One region of the Actinoplanes sp. NPDC051861 genome, then DNA from elsewhere that is predicted to be linked to it. Evidence: riboswitches for the same ligand, from Rfam matches in the RefSeq annotation. Region 1 holds a riboswitch; the other holds the start of a gene.

Evidence for each region. A riboswitch is a leader RNA that binds a small molecule or an ion and turns the genes downstream of it on or off. The one in region 1 is predicted to bind ZMP and ZTP.
Region 2: linked by a shared signal. The riboswitch ahead of AB0M02_RS06605 (glycine hydroxymethyltransferase) and the one ahead of AB0M02_RS05435 (tetrahydrofolate dehydrogenase/cyclohydrolase catalytic domain-containing protein) in region 1 are both predicted to bind ZMP and ZTP.

The regions. Positions count from the first base shown of each region.
Region 1 is NZ_JBFAYE010000001.1:1,108,296-1,115,969, reverse strand. It holds gene AB0M02_RS05450 (PQQ-binding-like beta-propeller repeat protein) at 1-624, opposite strand, end outside; gene AB0M02_RS05445 (hypothetical protein) at 647-1,969, opposite strand; gene dxs (1-deoxy-D-xylulose-5-phosphate synthase) at 2,024-3,943, opposite strand; ZMP/ZTP riboswitch at 4,123-4,205, shown strand; gene AB0M02_RS05435 (tetrahydrofolate dehydrogenase/cyclohydrolase catalytic domain-containing protein) at 4,218-5,078, shown strand; gene AB0M02_RS05430 (MerR family transcriptional regulator) at 5,321-5,716, shown strand; gene AB0M02_RS05425 (TRAM domain-containing protein) at 5,674-6,951, opposite strand; gene AB0M02_RS05420 (APC family permease) at 6,948-7,674, opposite strand, start outside.
Region 2 is NZ_JBFAYE010000002.1:701-8,374, forward strand. It holds gene AB0M02_RS06595 (helix-turn-helix domain-containing protein) at 1-179, opposite strand, end outside; gene AB0M02_RS06600 (oxidoreductase) at 274-1,185, shown strand; ZMP/ZTP riboswitch at 1,172-1,262, shown strand; gene AB0M02_RS06605 (glycine hydroxymethyltransferase) at 1,283-2,707, shown strand; gene AB0M02_RS06610 (discoidin domain-containing protein) at 3,079-5,238, shown strand; gene AB0M02_RS06615 (LacI family DNA-binding transcriptional regulator) at 5,225-6,220, opposite strand; gene AB0M02_RS06620 (sugar ABC transporter substrate-binding protein) at 6,347-7,381, shown strand; gene AB0M02_RS06625 (ABC transporter permease) at 7,354-7,674, shown strand, end outside.

The DNA.
Region 1 (7,674 bases):
GATGTCCAGGCCGCGGACCTCGGTGCGGACCGGCGGCTCGGTGTGCGGCTCGCCGCTCGCCGAGAAGTAGAGCGGCCCCGGATCACCGGACGCCTGGTCGTAGACGGTGCCCGGCCGGAAGACGCGTTCCACCGCCACGCCGATCCCGCCGGTGCCGAGCAGGGTGACCGCGACCGGGGAGCGCCAGCGGACCTGTCCGGTGCGGCCGTCCAGGGCGGTGGTGGCGAAGCCCTCGGAGAGCAGCACGACGTCGCCGGCCTGCCGGATGGTGAACGAGCCGAACAGCCCGCTCACCGGGTTGTAGCTCATGCCGATCGGCACGCGGGTGGCCCACAGCCGGCGCATCGGCCGGTCCAGCGACCACGCGGTCACCTCGCGGTCCCGTCCGGCGGTCCCGGCTGTGTAGATCCGGCCACCGGCGAGTTGGATCGGGGTCTCGGCGTCACCCGCGGCCGCGATCGTGCCGAGGTCGCGCCAGAACGTCGAGGCGAACGGCGCCGCGCCCGCGAGCGTGACGAGCAGGGTCGCCGCCAGCAACAGACCGGCCGGGCGATAGAGCCGCGGCGGGGGGCGCCGGCCGGGTGCCTGGTCGAGCGGGGCGTCGCGGTCCAGCTCGATCAGCATTTTCACCCCAATTTCGTACGCGTCAAACTGCGCCGTTCCGAGCCCGGTACTCCCGGACGATCAGCTCGTCATACATCGACCGGCAGACCAGACGGTCGGCGGTGGCCTGGCAGTCCCCCGTGCCCTCCGGCAGCTCGGCGAACAGGCGCGGCCGTTCCAGGCCCGGCGTGACGACCGCGACCATGGTACGCGGGCCTGGATCGATCTCCCGGGTGACCAGCAGTTCTCCGTCCTCGGACGAGCCCGGCACCGGGTGCCACCCGGTCAGGTCCGCCATCACCTGGCCGGTCGACGGGTCCGCCACAGCCACCGGCTGGTCCGTCCCGGTGGAGGTGGCCGCGTACGCAATGAAACTCGTCCCGTACTTCTCGATCGAACGCCACCACGGCTGCCGCCACCGCTGCTCGCCGGTAGCCGTCTCGACGGCCCGGATCCCGTCGCGCCCGGCCAGGCAGGCCAGCTCACCGCAGGACCGGATCCGCTGGGTGCCCGCCGCCGGAACGGTCCACAGCGGCCGCAGCGTCGCCGCGTCGTACGCCGAGACCTCGTTCCCGTCCGCCCCGGGATGCCGCAGCAGAATCGTGTCCCCGATCGCCACCGGGTTCTCCGGGTCGTAGTCGGCCATCGGCAGCTTCCTGCTCGCCAGGTGCGCGCCGGTCGACACGTCGTACAGATCGGCGACCTGGTCGTCCCGCACGAGCATCACCCGCGCCGGCCCGTCCTCGCCCGGCACGCTGAGCAGCACCGCGGTGTTCGGCACGGCCACCCGCCAGCGGGCCAGGCCGATCGCCGGCTCGACCACCTCGACCGTGTTCTGCACACGGCGCCCGCTGTTCGACGAACTGCGCACGCCCTCGACCCCGAAGAACAGCGGCGATCCGGCGAACGCGACCACGTTGAGGTCGTGATGCCACTGCCGGGCGCCGTCGGCCAGGGAGATCCCGGTCGTGCCGTGCTCGGCGCCGCGAACCGTCCACGGCCGCAGTAGCAGGAGCCCGTGCGCGGTACGCAACCGGTAGACCGGCTCCGGCTGCGTCACCCGCCAGTCCCGCGACCCGTCGCTCAGCCGGTAGGAGCTGAGCACCCCCGCCGACTGCACGAGCAACCGCCCGTCGTTGATGGTGTACGGGTCACCGGGCCCGATCGGCACCCGCAGCACCTCGGACATCGGCGGCGGGGGTGCCGGCGCCGACGTCCCGACGGTAAGGAGCATCAGAACGGCGACCAGGGCCGGCCCGAACCAGAGCGGCACGGTGCGCCGCCCCGGCCGGTGGTATGTCTCCGGCTCTCCGCGTTCCAGGCCGAGGTCGATGACGGCTTCGTCGCTGAAGGTGTCCGCACCCATCCCTCTAAGGTAACGGTTGCGTAACGAATCCGCCCGTCGAGACGGCTACGAAGATCAAATAGCGTCGACCCGGTCGCTCTCCTCGAGCCCCGAAACCCACTCGGTCACATCCCGGGCGATGTCCTGAGCGGTCAGCCCGAGGCTGCCGAGGATCTCCGCCCGGCTGCCGTGCGGGTGGAACCCGACCGGCACACCGAAGTCGCGCAGCGGCACTGTCACACCGGCGTCGCGCAGGGCACTCGCCACCGCGTCGCCGACACCGCCGGCGCGCACACCGTCCTCGACCGTGATCACGTAGCGGTACTGTGCGGCGAGACCGGTCAGCTCGATCGGCACCGGGCGGACCCAGCGCGGGTCGACGACGGTCACCCCGTACCCCTGCTCGGCGAGCCGCTCCGCGGCGTCCAGGCCCAGGCCCGCGAACGAGCCCACCGCGACCAGCAGAACATCCTTGCGCACGTCCTCGCGGAGCACGTCCACCTGGCCGACCCGGCGCAGCGCCGGGGTGTCCGGCGCGACCGCGCCGGTCGGGAACCGCACGATGGTCGGGCCGTCGTCGACCGCGACCGCCTCGCGCAGCTCCTCGCGCAGCGTGGCGGCGTCCCGGGGAGCGGCGATCCGCAGGCCCGGCACCACACCGAAGACGCTCATGTCCCACATGCCGTAGTGGCTCGGCCCGTCCGGACCGGTGATGCCGGCCCGGTCCAGCACGAACGTCACCGGCAGCCGATGCATCGCCACGTCCAGCAGGACCTGGTCGAACGCCCGGTTCAGGAACGTCGCGTAGACGGCCACGACCGGGTGCAGGCCACCCATCGCCAGGCCGGCCGCACTGGTGGCCGCGTGCTGCTCGGCGATGCCGACGTCGTAGGTGCGCTCCGGATACTTCTTCGCCAGCGCGGCGATGCCGGTCGGCTCGGCCATCGCGGCGGTGATGCCGACCACGTCCGGGCGCTCGTCGGCGATCTCCACCAGCTCCTCGGCGAACACCTTCGTCCACTTGAGGGTCGGCGCGGCCAGCAGCTTGCCGGTCTCCACGTCGAACGCGCTGCTCGGGCCGTGCAGGCAGTCCGCCTCGTCCTGCTCGGCCGGACGGTATCCGTAGCCCTTGCGGGTGACCGCGTGCACGATGACCGGGGCGTTGAAGCCCTTGGCCCGGCGCAGCGCGGACTCCATCGCCTGCTGGTCGTGCCCGTCCACCGGCCCGATGTATTTCAGGCCGAGGTCCTCGAACATCGGCTGCGGGCTGACCGCGTCCTTGATGCCCTTCTTGACCGCGTGCAGCACCTCGAAGACCGGCTTGCCCACCACGGGCGTCGAGCCGAGCGCGTCCTTCACCAGGTCGAGAACCTTCTCGTAGCCCGGGTTGAGGCGCAGCGTGGAGAGGTGGTCGGCGAGGCCGCCGATGGTGGGCGCGTACGACCGGCCGTTGTCGTTGACCACGATGACGAGCCGGTTGCGGGTGGCGGCGATGTTGTTGAGCGCCTCCCAGCACATGCCGCCGGTGAGAGCACCGTCACCCACCACGGCCACCACGTGCCGGTCCTCGCCGCGCAGCGCGAACGCCTTGGCGAGCCCGTCCGCATACGACAGGGCGGTGGAGGCGTGCGAGTTCTCGATCAGGTCGTGCTCGCTCTCCGCCTGGCTCGGGTAGCCGGTGAGGCCACCCCGCTGGCGGAGCAGGTCGAAGCCGTCCTGCCGGCCCGTGACGATCTTGTGCACGTACGCCTGGTGGCCCGTGTCGAAGAGAACCTTGTCACGGGGCGAATCGAAGACCCGGTGCAGCGCGAGGGTCATCTCGACCACACCCAGGTTCGGACCGAGGTGCCCGCCGGTGCGCGAAACCTTGGCCACCAGGAAGTCACGAATCTCGGCCGCGAGCAGGGTCAACTGCTCCGAGGTCAGTCGCTTCAGGTCACCGGGGGCGGTGATGCTGGTCAGCAGGCCGGCCGGGGTCGAGGGGGAGTCGCTCATGAGGCCCGAGTCTATCCGTGCCGCGCCCCAGCGCGACTGGAGCGAACGGTTGGTGACCTTCCCTCCACACAACCTTTACATCCCGCCTCCCCGGACAGACTTGGGCGGCGGCCAGGCGACCCACCGCCGGGTGCCTTGTCAGCCCCCGACCGGGCACCCCAACCTGACCTGGCATCCTGGAGTCACACAGCGACTGGCGGCATGGGGATGGTCGAACCATCGGGGAGCTGGTCAGGAGGAGTCGACCGCCTGGGCTCCCCGGTTGAGGAGTCGCATGTCCACAGCACGCCTTCTCCCCGGCGCCCCCGTCGCCGAGTCCGTTCTCGCCGACGTCCGGGAGCGCGTCGCCCGCCTTCGCGAGCGCGGCGTCCAGCCGAGCCTCGCCACCATCCTGGTCGGCGACGACGACGCCAGCGCCGGCTACATCCGGATCAAGCAGAAGCAGGCCGGTGAGCTCGGTTTCGCCTCGCCGCACCGGCACCTGTCCGGCGACGTCACCCAGGCCGACCTGCTGAAGGTGATCGCCGAGTTCAACGACGACAAGGACGTACACGGCGTCCTCATCCAGTACCCGATCCCGGCCCACCTGGACTACGACGCGGCTCTGCAGACCCTCGACCCCGACAAAGACGTCGACGGCATGCACCCGCTCAACATGGGCCGGCTCGCCGTCGGGCTGCCCGGCCCGCTGCCCTGCACCCCGGCCGGCATCGAGGCGCTGCTCGCCTTCCACGAGATCCCGGTCTCCGGCCGCGAGGTGGTCATCCTGGGCCGCGGCGCCACCCTGGGCCGCCCCCTCGCCATGCTGCTCGCCCAGAAGCGCCCCACCGCCAACGCCGCGGTCACCGTCGTGCACACCGGCGTTCCGGACTGGCAGCGCTACACCCAGCGGGCCGACATCCTGATCGCCGCGGCCGGCGTCCCCGGCATCATCCAGCCCGAACACGTACGCGCGGGCGCGGTCGTGGTCGGCGCGGGCGTCCGCTACGAGGGCCGCCGCCTGCTCCCCGACGTCGACGAGTCATGCGCCGAGGTCGCCGGCGCGATCACCCCCCGAGTCGGCGGCGTCGGCCCCACCACAGTCGCCATGCTCTTCCGCAACGCCGTAACAGCAGCCGAACGCGCCACCCCGTAACACGAAACCCCCGCCCCGTGTGGAGTTCGGCCCTCATAGCAACCCGAACTCCACACACACCCACACACCCACACACCCACACACCCGCCGCGTGTGGAGTTCGGCCCTCATAGCGACCCGAACTCCACACACCCGCCGCGTGTGGAGTTCGGCCCTCATAGCGACCCGAACTCAACACGCGGCGGGGGCGGGGCGGGGTAACCTGACACTGACGTCAGAGGCAAGGTGCATCGGAGGCCGGCATGCGCATCGGCGATCTCGCGGCACAGGCCGGCGTCAGCGTCCGGTCGGTCCGCTATTACGAGGAGCAGGGCCTGCTGACCAGCGTTCGCAGCCCGAGCGGCCAGCGGCTCTACGGCACCGCCGAGGTCGAGCGTGTCCGTTTTCTCCAGCGGCTCTACACGGCCGGCCTCTCCAGCCGCACCATCGCCGAGCTGCTGCCGTGCGTCGACACACCGAGCCTGGAACACTCCGACGCCGCCCTGGAGCGCCTGTCCCAGGAGCGCGACCGGCTCTCCAGCCACATCAACGACCTGATCAGCACCCGCGACTCCCTGGACGCCCTGATCGAACTGGCCCGCCGCGCGAGGGCCGGTCAGTCCTCCGGGAGCAGCAGCGCCACACACTCCACGTGCTGAGTCATCGGGAAGCAGTCGAACGCCCGAATCCGATCAGCCCGCCACCCCACCGACGCGAACGTCTTGATGTCGCGGGCCAGCGCCGCCGGGTCACACGCGACGTAGGCGATCGCGCGCGGCCGTGCCGCCGCCACCGCACGGACGACCCGAGCACCGGCACCGGCACGCGGTGGGTCCAGCACGACGAGATCCACCGGCCCGGCGATCCGCCGCCGGCTCAGCGCCACATCCACCTTCGCCGCGACCACCTCCACATGCGGCAGATCGGCCAGGTTGCGGCGCGCGGCGGCCACCCCGAGCGGCGAGGACTCGACCACAGTGGTCCGCGCACCGGTCCGCTCCGCCAGGGCAGCCGCGAACAGGCCGGCTCCACCGTAGAGATCCCACGACGCCTCACCCGGTGCGGGCCGCAACATCTCCAGCACGGCATCGGTCAGCGTTTCGGCTGCGGCTGGGTGCACCTGCCAAAAACCTTCCGGGGGTACGTGAAAAGCACGCCCACCCGCGTTCTCGACCACCTCTCCCGGCCCTGACAGCCGGACCAGTCCCCCGGACATCGGCTCGCCCAGGTCGTCCCCGGACTCCGGCGCCCGGCTGCCGGCCGGCCTCGCGAGCACCGCCACGTCCCCGCCCGTGGTGGCGACCGCCTGCACCGCGTCGGCGTCCGGCCACTCGTGCGTCAGCAGGTCGAGCTCCTGAATGGCCGGGTGCGCGATCCGGCACCGGTCGATCGGCACCACCTGGTGCGAGCGGTGCTGGAGCAGCCCGGGGCGTCCCGCGGCGTCCACCGCATAGCGGATCCGGCTGCGCCAGCCGAGGAGCGTGTCTCCGGACGCCGGCGGTAACGCTTCCACCCGTACGTCCAAAAAGAGCCCAGCCATCCGCTCCAGCTGTTCCCGGACCACCGAGCCCTTCCACCGCAGCTGCGCGTCGCCCGCGACGTGCTGCAGGTCGCAGCCGCCGCACGCACCCGGACGGGCATGCGGACACGGCGGCTCGACCCGGTCCGGCGAGGCCTCGTGGATCTCGACCGCGTCGGCACGAAGGTAGCCCCGGTGCAGCTCGGTGATCTCGGCGGTGACCCGCTCGCCCGGCAGCGCGTGCCGGACGAAGACCACCCGGCCGTGCGGGCCACCGATCCGGGCCACACAGTGCCCGCCGTGCGCCGGAGCACCCACCGTCAGCTCGACCCGGTCCCCCTGGATCAGGTCTGCGGTCTCTGCCGGAACGGTCACTTGGTCTCGGTCCCCTCGGCCGGCTCGGGCGGGGTCTCGTCGGCGCGTTGACGCGGCCCCCGGGCCGGCGCCAGGCTCAGGCCGCGGTCCAGCCGGTCCAGGTCGCGTTCCTGGCTGGAGCGCAGCTGCCAGGGCACGCTGACGACCATCACGCCGGGCTCGAAGAGCAGCCGCCCCTTGATCCGCAGCGCGCTCTGGTTGTGCAGCAGATTCTCCCACCAGCGGCCGACCACGTACTCCGGCACGAAGACCGTGACCACGTCGCGGGGCGAGGACCGGCGCACGTTCTTCACGAAGTCGATGATCGGCCGGGTGATCTCGCGGTATGGCGAGTCGACAACGGTCAGCGGCACCGGGAGCTGCCGCCGCTCCCACTCCGCCTGAATGGCGCGGGTGTCCTTGTCGTCGACGTTCACGGTGACCGCGGTCAGCGTGTCCGGCCGGGTCGCCTGCGCGTACGCCAGCGCCCGCAGCGTCGGCATGTGCACCTTGCTGACCAGGACGACCGCGTGGTTGCGCGAGGGCAGCACCGGCCGCTCCTCGGTCGGCTTCAACTCCTCGGCCACCCGCGTGTAGTGCCGGTGGATGGCGACCATGAGCGCGTAGATGACCACCATGGCGGCGATCGCGATCCACGCGCCGAGCAGGAACTTGGTGATCAGGACGACGATCAGGACGGCGCCGGTGAGGCACATGCCGAACGCGTTGATCGCCCGGGAGCGG
Region 2 (7,674 bases), on a different contig from region 1:
GCCAGGACGATGGCGGCGTAGAGAGACTCCTTCGTGGGGAAGTGCCGGCTCACGGTGCCGGTGCCGACGCCCGCGCGGCGGCCGATCTCCGCGACCGAGATGGACAGGCCCTCGGTGGCGAAGGCCGTCATCGCGGCCTTGATGACCTTGGCGCGGTTACGTTCGGCGTCTGCTCGCATCTGATCTCCGGGGAACGACTGGTTGATAAACGGGATGGGCGTCCCGTATCGTCGCGGTAAGCGGGACGGGTGTCCCGATTATAGGAGGCTCAGTATGTGGAGCGCAGCTGACATCCCTGACCTGCGTGGGCGCGTGGCGTTGGTGACGGGCGGGAACTCCGGTATCGGGTACGAGGTGGCGAGGGAGCTGGCCGGCAGGCGTGCCATCGTGGTGGTCGCCGGGCGGGATCCGGCGAGGATCGGTGCCGTGGCACGGGAGATCAAAGGGGAGGCGCTGCTGCTGAATCTGGCCGATCTCGGGTCGGTGCGCGCCGCGGCCGAGGAGTTCCGGGACCGGCACGAGCGGCTGGATCTGCTGGTCAACAACGCGGGCGTGATGATTCCGCCGTTCGAGCTGACGAGCGACGGGTTCGAGCTCACGTTCGGGGTCAATCATCTGGGGCATTTCGCGTTCACTGGTCTGCTGCTGGATCGGCTGCTGGCGGCGCCCGGCGCTCGGGTGGTGACGGTCAGCAGCAACGGGCATCGGCGCGGGGTCATGGACTTCGAGAATCTGCGGGCCGAGAAGGGATACGACCCGTGGGGGGCGTATTGCGGTTCGAAGCTGGCCAACCTGCTGTTCGCGTTCGAGCTGCAGCGTCGGTACCCCGGGCTGGTGAGCATCGGCGCGCACCCGGGGGCGGCGAGGACTCCGTTGATGCGGCACAGTCCGTGGCATTACCGGCTGGCGGCGTCACGGCGTACGAAATGGGTTATGTCTTGGTTGATCCAAGACCAATTGGCAGGAGCGCAACCGATTCTCCGGGCCGCCACCGATGTCGCCGCTCGCGGCGGCGAGTATTACGGACCGGACGGCAGAGGGGAGAACACGGGACGGCCCGTGCGGGTGCTGGCGGTGGAGGCGGCCTACGACCCGGTGGCACAACGGCGGCTCTGGGAGGTGTCGGAGCGGCTAACGGGTGTCAGGTTCCCCGTCGTCGCCGGTATGCTGACGGACGGGCCGTGACTGGCGCGTTCGGATGGTTGACCATCGGGGAGCGGCCTCGTCGAGACGACGACTTGCCGTGCGCCTGGGCCTCTTCACTACGTGATAGGGAGGTCCCATGTCTGAGTTGAACGCGGAATCCGTAGCCTTTCGCTCCGCCCTCGAGGTGGTCCGGTCCGTCGAGCCGCGCATTGCCGACGCGATCGCCAAGGAGCTGACCGATCAGCGTGAGTCGCTGAAGCTGATCGCGAGTGAGAACTACGCTTCGCCGGCCGTCCTGCTCGCCATGGGTAACTGGCTCTCCGACAAGTACGCGGAGGGCACGATCGGCCGCCGGTTCTACGCCGGCTGCCAGAACGTCGACACCGTCGAGTCGGTGGCCGTCGAGCACGCCAAGGCGCTGTTCGGCGCGCCCTACGCCTACGTGCAGCCGCACTCCGGCATCGACGCGAACCTGGTCGCCTACTGGGCCATCCTGGCCGACCGGGTCGAGGTGCCGTACCTGAAGAAGTTCGAGAAGCGCCAGATCAACGACCTGACCGACGCCGAGTGGGCCGAGCTGCGGCAGGCGTTCGGCAACCAGCGGCTGCTCGGCATGTCCCTGGACGCCGGCGGTCACCTCACCCACGGATTCCGGCCCAACATCTCCGGGAAGATGTTCGACCAGCGCAGCTACGGCGTGGATCCGGCCACCGGCCAGATCGACTACGCGGCGCTGCGGGAGACCGCCAAGGAGTTCAAGCCCGCGGTGATCGTGGGCGGCTATTCGGCGTACCCCCGGAAGGTGAACTTCGCGACGATGCGCGAGATCGCCGATGAGGTCGGCGCCACCTTCATGGTCGACATGGCGCACTTCGCCGGCCTGGTCGCCGGTGGCGTCTTCACCGGCGACTACAACCCGATCCCGCACGCGCACATCGTCACCACGACGACCCACAAGAGCCTGCGCGGCCCGCGTGGTGGTGCCGTGCTCTGCCAGCCGGAGCTCTCGTCGCAGGTGGACCGCGGCTGCCCGATGGTCCTCGGCGGCCCGCTGCCGCACGTGATGGCGGCCAAGGCGATCGCGTTCGCGGAGGCGCGGCGGCCCGAGTTCGCCACCTACGCCCAGCAGATCGTCACGAACAGCCAGGCACTCGCCGAGGGCCTGCTCAAGCGTGGCGTGCAGCTCGTCTCCGGCGGCACCGACAACCACCTGGTGCTGATCGACGTGCACCCGTTCGGCATCACCGGACGCCAGGCGGAGCAGGCGCTGCTGGACAGCGGCATCGTCACCAACCGCAACGCGATCCCGAACGACCCGAACGGCGCCTGGTACACCTCCGGCATCCGCGTCGGCACGCCGGCGCTGACCAGCCGGGGCCTGGGCGTCGGCGAGATGGACCAGATCGCCGAGCTCATCCACAACGTGCTCGCGGCCACCAGCCCGGCCGAGGGTTCCAAGGCCAAGTTCACCCTGGACGCGGCCCTCTCCGACCGCATCAGCAAGCAGGCGTCGGAGCTGCTGGCCCCGTTCCCGCTGTACCCGTCGGTCGATCTCGGCTGATCTGTTTCCGTCACCGCCCCCGCCGGCCCCACGCCGGCGGGGGCGGTTTTCTGTCGGGAAGCGCTTCCGCGCAACGGTCTCGTACCATGAATACTGATTATTCCTTCTTGCGTGGTGTGGGCGTTCTCGCGCGCGTCGCCGGAACCGGTTCCGGCTTCGGTGTTATCAGCGGGCGTAATCCCAGTTGAGGCCGCCTAGCACGGGTTTTGTGCGAGAAGACGTGCAGGTTCCGGAACTGTTACCAACTATGGACATGAATTCGTTGCTCTCCTTACGTTCGGCCGGGAAGCGCTCTCCCAAGATCCGTTAGAGCGCTTCCCGGGTGCGCAAGCCGTCCCCTTGCCGTCCGTCCCGCTCCCCGAGGAGAAGCAATGAGACGTTCCCCCTGGCGCCTCGCCGCCATCGGTGGTCTGGTGACCGCCATGGTGGCCGGGTTCGCCGCGGTCACCACCACATCGGCCTCGGCCGCCGAGGTCCTCCTGTCCCAGGGCAAGCCGGCCACGGCCTCCTCCACCGAGGCGGCGGGCGCGTACAACCCCGCTGAGGCGTTCGACGGCAATACCGGCACCCGCTGGGCGTCCGCCTTCTCCGACCCGCAGTGGATCCAGGTCGACCTGGGCACGTCGCAGGCGATCACCCGGGTCGAGCTGAACTGGGAGACGGCCGCCGCGAGGGCGTTCCAGATCCAGGTGTCGAACAACGCCTCGACCTGGACGACCATCTACTCGACCACCACCGGCACCGGTGGCAACCAGTCGTTGACCGTCAGCGGCACCGGGCGCTACGTGCGTATGTACGGCACCCAGCGCACCACCGGATACGGCTACTCGCTGTGGGAGTTCAAGGTCTTCGGCGAGGACGGCGGAACCAGCGTCCCGGGCGGTGGCAGCCTCGGCGCCAACGTGATCGTCTTCGACCCGTCGATGTCGTCGGCCAGCATCCAGGCGCGCGCCGACGAGATCTTCCGCCAGCAGGAGACCGCCCAGTTCGGCACCGGCCGCTACGTGCTGGCGTTCCGGCCGGGCACCTACAACAACCTGAACATCCAGGTGGGCTTCTACACCTCGGTGGTCGGTCTCGGTCAGAACCCGCAGGACGTACGGATCAACGGTGACATCACCGTCGACGCGGGCTGGTTCGCGGGCAACGCCACCCAGAACTTCTGGCGCTCCACCGAGAACCTCTCCGTCTACCCGGTGAACGGCACCAACCGGTGGGCCGTCTCGCAGGCCGCCCCGTTCCGGCGGATGGACATCCACGGCAACCTGAACCTGGCGCCGAACGGGTACGGCTGGGCCTCCGGCGGCTACGTCGCCGACTCGCGGATCAGCGGCACGCTGGGGCAGTACTCCCAGCAGCAGTGGCTCACGCGCAACAGCTCGATCGCCTCGAACACCAACGCGGTGTGGAACCAGGCGTTCGTCGGTGTGCAGGGTGCCCCGTCGGGTGCGGGTTACCCGAACCCGCCGTACACCACGATTGCGAACACCCCGGTGATCCGGGAGAAGCCGTACCTGTACCACACCGGTTCCGACTACGCGGTGTTCGTGCCGAACCTGCGGACCAACAGCGTCGGCGCGAGCTGGGTGAACGGCAACACGCCCGGTACCAGCATCCCGCTGAGCCAGTTCTACGTGGCGAAGCCGGGCGACAGCGCGGCGACGATCAACGCGGCCCTCGCCTCGGGCCTCAACCTGATCTTCCAGCCGGGTATCTACCGGGTGAACCAGACGATCAACGTGAACCGGGCCAACACCGTGGTGCTCGGCCTCGGCTACGCCACGGTCATCCCGGAGAACGGCGTCACCGCGATGCAGGTGGCCGATGTGGACGGCGTGAAGGTCGCCGGCATCCTCTTCGACGCGGGCACCACGCTCTCGCCGAACCTGCTGGTGATGGGCCAGAGCGGGTCGACGGCGAACCACGCCGCGAACCCGTCGTCGGTGCAGGACGTGTTCCTGCGGGTCGGTGGCTACATCGCCGGCAAGGCCACCAACAGCCTGCTGGTCAACAGCAACAACGTGATCATCGACCACATCTGGGCGTGGCGTGCCGACCACGGCAACGCGGGCACCTACAACTGGGACACCGCACTCGGTGACCACGGCCTGATCGTCAACGGCAACGACGTCACGGCGTACGGGCTGTTCGTCGAGCACTACCAGAAGTACCAGGTGATCTGGAACGGCAACGGTGGCCGGACGTACTTCTTCCAGAACGAGATGCCGTACGACCCGCCGACCCAGGCGGCCTGGCGGACCGGGGCGGAAGGGTATGCCGCGTACAAGGTGGCGGACTCGGTGAACACGCACGAGGCGTGGGCGATGGGTAGCTACTGCTACTTCAACGTCAACCCGTCGATCCACGCGGACCGGGGCTTCGAGGTGCCGGTGAAGTCCGGCGTCCGTCTGCACAACCTGCTGACCGTCTCGCTCGGTGGCAACGGCGTGATCGACAACGTCGTCAACACCACCGGTGGGCCGGCGCAGGGCACCGCGACCGTACCGTCCTACGTGGTCAACTTCCCCTGATCGGCAACTCACCACTGCCGCGCGGGATCAGGGTTGTCGCCACCCTGATCTCGCGCGGCGGGCCGTCGTGGCCGTCGATGCGCTCGAAGAGCGCGTCGGCGGCCGCTCGGCCTATCCGGGCCGGATGCTGCGCCACCACGGTGACGGCCGGATCCAGCAGATCGGCGAGCGGGAAGTCGTCGAAGCCGACCAGGGCGACCTGGTGGTGCCGGCCCAGCCGGCGCAGCGCGCGGACCGCCCCGATGGTGATCAGGTTCTGACTCGTGAAAAGGGCGGTCGGAGCACCGGCGCGGCGCATCAGCGCCAGCGTGGCGCGTTCAGCGGCGACCTCGCCGTGCAGGTCGTGCAGCACCGGCCCGGCCCGGCCACCGAGCGCCTGCAGGTAGCCGCGGAACCGGTCGCCCGCGGTGGGTATGCGCTGGTAGTCGCCGAGGAACGCGATGCGCCGGTGCCCGTGCGCGACGAGGTGCCGCACCGCACCGGCGGCGCCCGCGACGTTGGTGGAGACCACCGTGTCGGCCTGGAAACCGCTCGGGCCGCGATCCACGAAGACCACCGGCGTACCGGTGAACCGGGTCAGGTATGACTGATCGGAAGCGGTCGGCGCCACGATGAGGCCGTCGGTCTGCCGCTGCCGGAACGCGCGCGCCAGATCCCGTTCGCGGCGCTCGTCCTCGTCCAGGCTGGCGACCAGCACGTGCACCCCGCGGCTGCGGGCCTGGTCCTCGATCGCCCGGTGCAGGGCGGCCGAGAACGGGTTGGACACGTCCTCCAGCAGCACCCCGATGGTCCGGGTCCGCCGGTCCTGCCGCCGCATCATGCTGGCGCCCAGGTGCGGCCGGTAGTCGAGCGACTCGACCGCCGCACGCACGCGGGCGGCCAGGTCAGGGGCGACCGTCGGCTCGCCGTTGACCACACGGGACACGGTTTTCAGGCTGACGCCGGCGGTACGGGCGACGTCGTTCATGGTCGGCCGCGCCATGGCCCACTCCCACGATCACTCGGCGCAACGTGTTGGAAACTCATTGTTGACACTCCGGAGGGCTGGGCGTCTACTCCAAGACAACGTTGTCTTTCGATGTCTCGTCTCTCGAAGCCCGGAGGAGGCATGCGCCAGCGATCACCGTTGCTCGCGGCCGCCGGTTGTGCGGTCCTGCTGCTCGCGGGCCTGACGGCCTGCAACCGAGGTTCCGGCGAACCGGTCGTCGGACTGATCACCAAGACCGACACCAACCCGTTCTTCGTGACCATGAAGAAGGGCGCGCAGGAGGCCGCCGCCCAGTACGGGGTCGAGCTCCAGACGTTCGCCGGGAAGGTGGACGGCGACAACGAGTCACAGGTGCTGGCGATCGAGAACCTGATCTCCTTCGGCGCCAAGGGCTTCCTGATCACCCCGAACGACTCCAAGGCCATCGTGCCCGCCATCGACCGGGCACACGAGGCGGACATGCTGGTCATCGCGCTGGACACGCCGGTCGATCCGCCCGACGCGGCGGACGCCACGTTCGCCACCGACAACTTCGAGGCCGGCCGCCTGATCGGGCAGTGGGCCAAGGCGAAGTTCGACTCCGAGGGCAAGCAGGCGAGGATCGCGATGCTCGACCTCAACGCCAACCAGGTCTCCGTCGACGTGCAGCGCGACCAGGGGTTCATGGAGGGCTTCGGCATCCAGGTGGGCGACCCGGCCCGGATCGGCGACGAGAACGACCCGCGGATCGCCGGCCACGACGTCACCGACGGCAACGAGGAGGGCGGGCGGACCGCGATGGAGAACCTGCTGCAGAAGGATCCGTCGATCAACCTGGTCTACACCATCAACGAGCCGGCGGCAGCGGGGGCGTACGAGGCGCTCAAGGCGGCCGGCAAGGAGCGCGACGTCACGGTCGTCTCGGTCGACGGCGGGTGCCCGGGTGTGGACAACGTCGCGGCCGGCGTGATCGGTGCGACCTCGATGCAGTTCCCGATCAAGATGGCGCAGATGGGCGTCGAGGCCATCGCGCAGTACGCGAAGGACGGCACGCTGCCGCAGAACACCGCCGGTAAGAGCTTCGTGGACACCGGCGTCGAACTGATCACCGACGAGCCGCAGGCCGGCGTGGAGGCGAAGGACTCCGCGTGGGGCAAGCAGAACTGCTGGGGCTGACCATGGCTACCGCCACCGCGGACTTCGAGACCCGCCAACACGACTCGTTCGGCCTGCGCCTGCAGCACCGGCTGCACAGCAACCCGGTGCTCGGCCCGCTGGCCGTCCTGATCGTGGCGATCATCGCCTTCTCGATCGTCAACGCCCGCTTCTTCTCGGCGGCGAACCTCTCCCTGGTGCTGTTGCAGGTCACCGTGATCGCCACGCTGGCGCTCGGGCAGACCCTGATCATCCTGACCGCGGGCATCGACCTGTCGGCCGGCGCGATCGCGGTCTTCTCGTCGATCCTGATG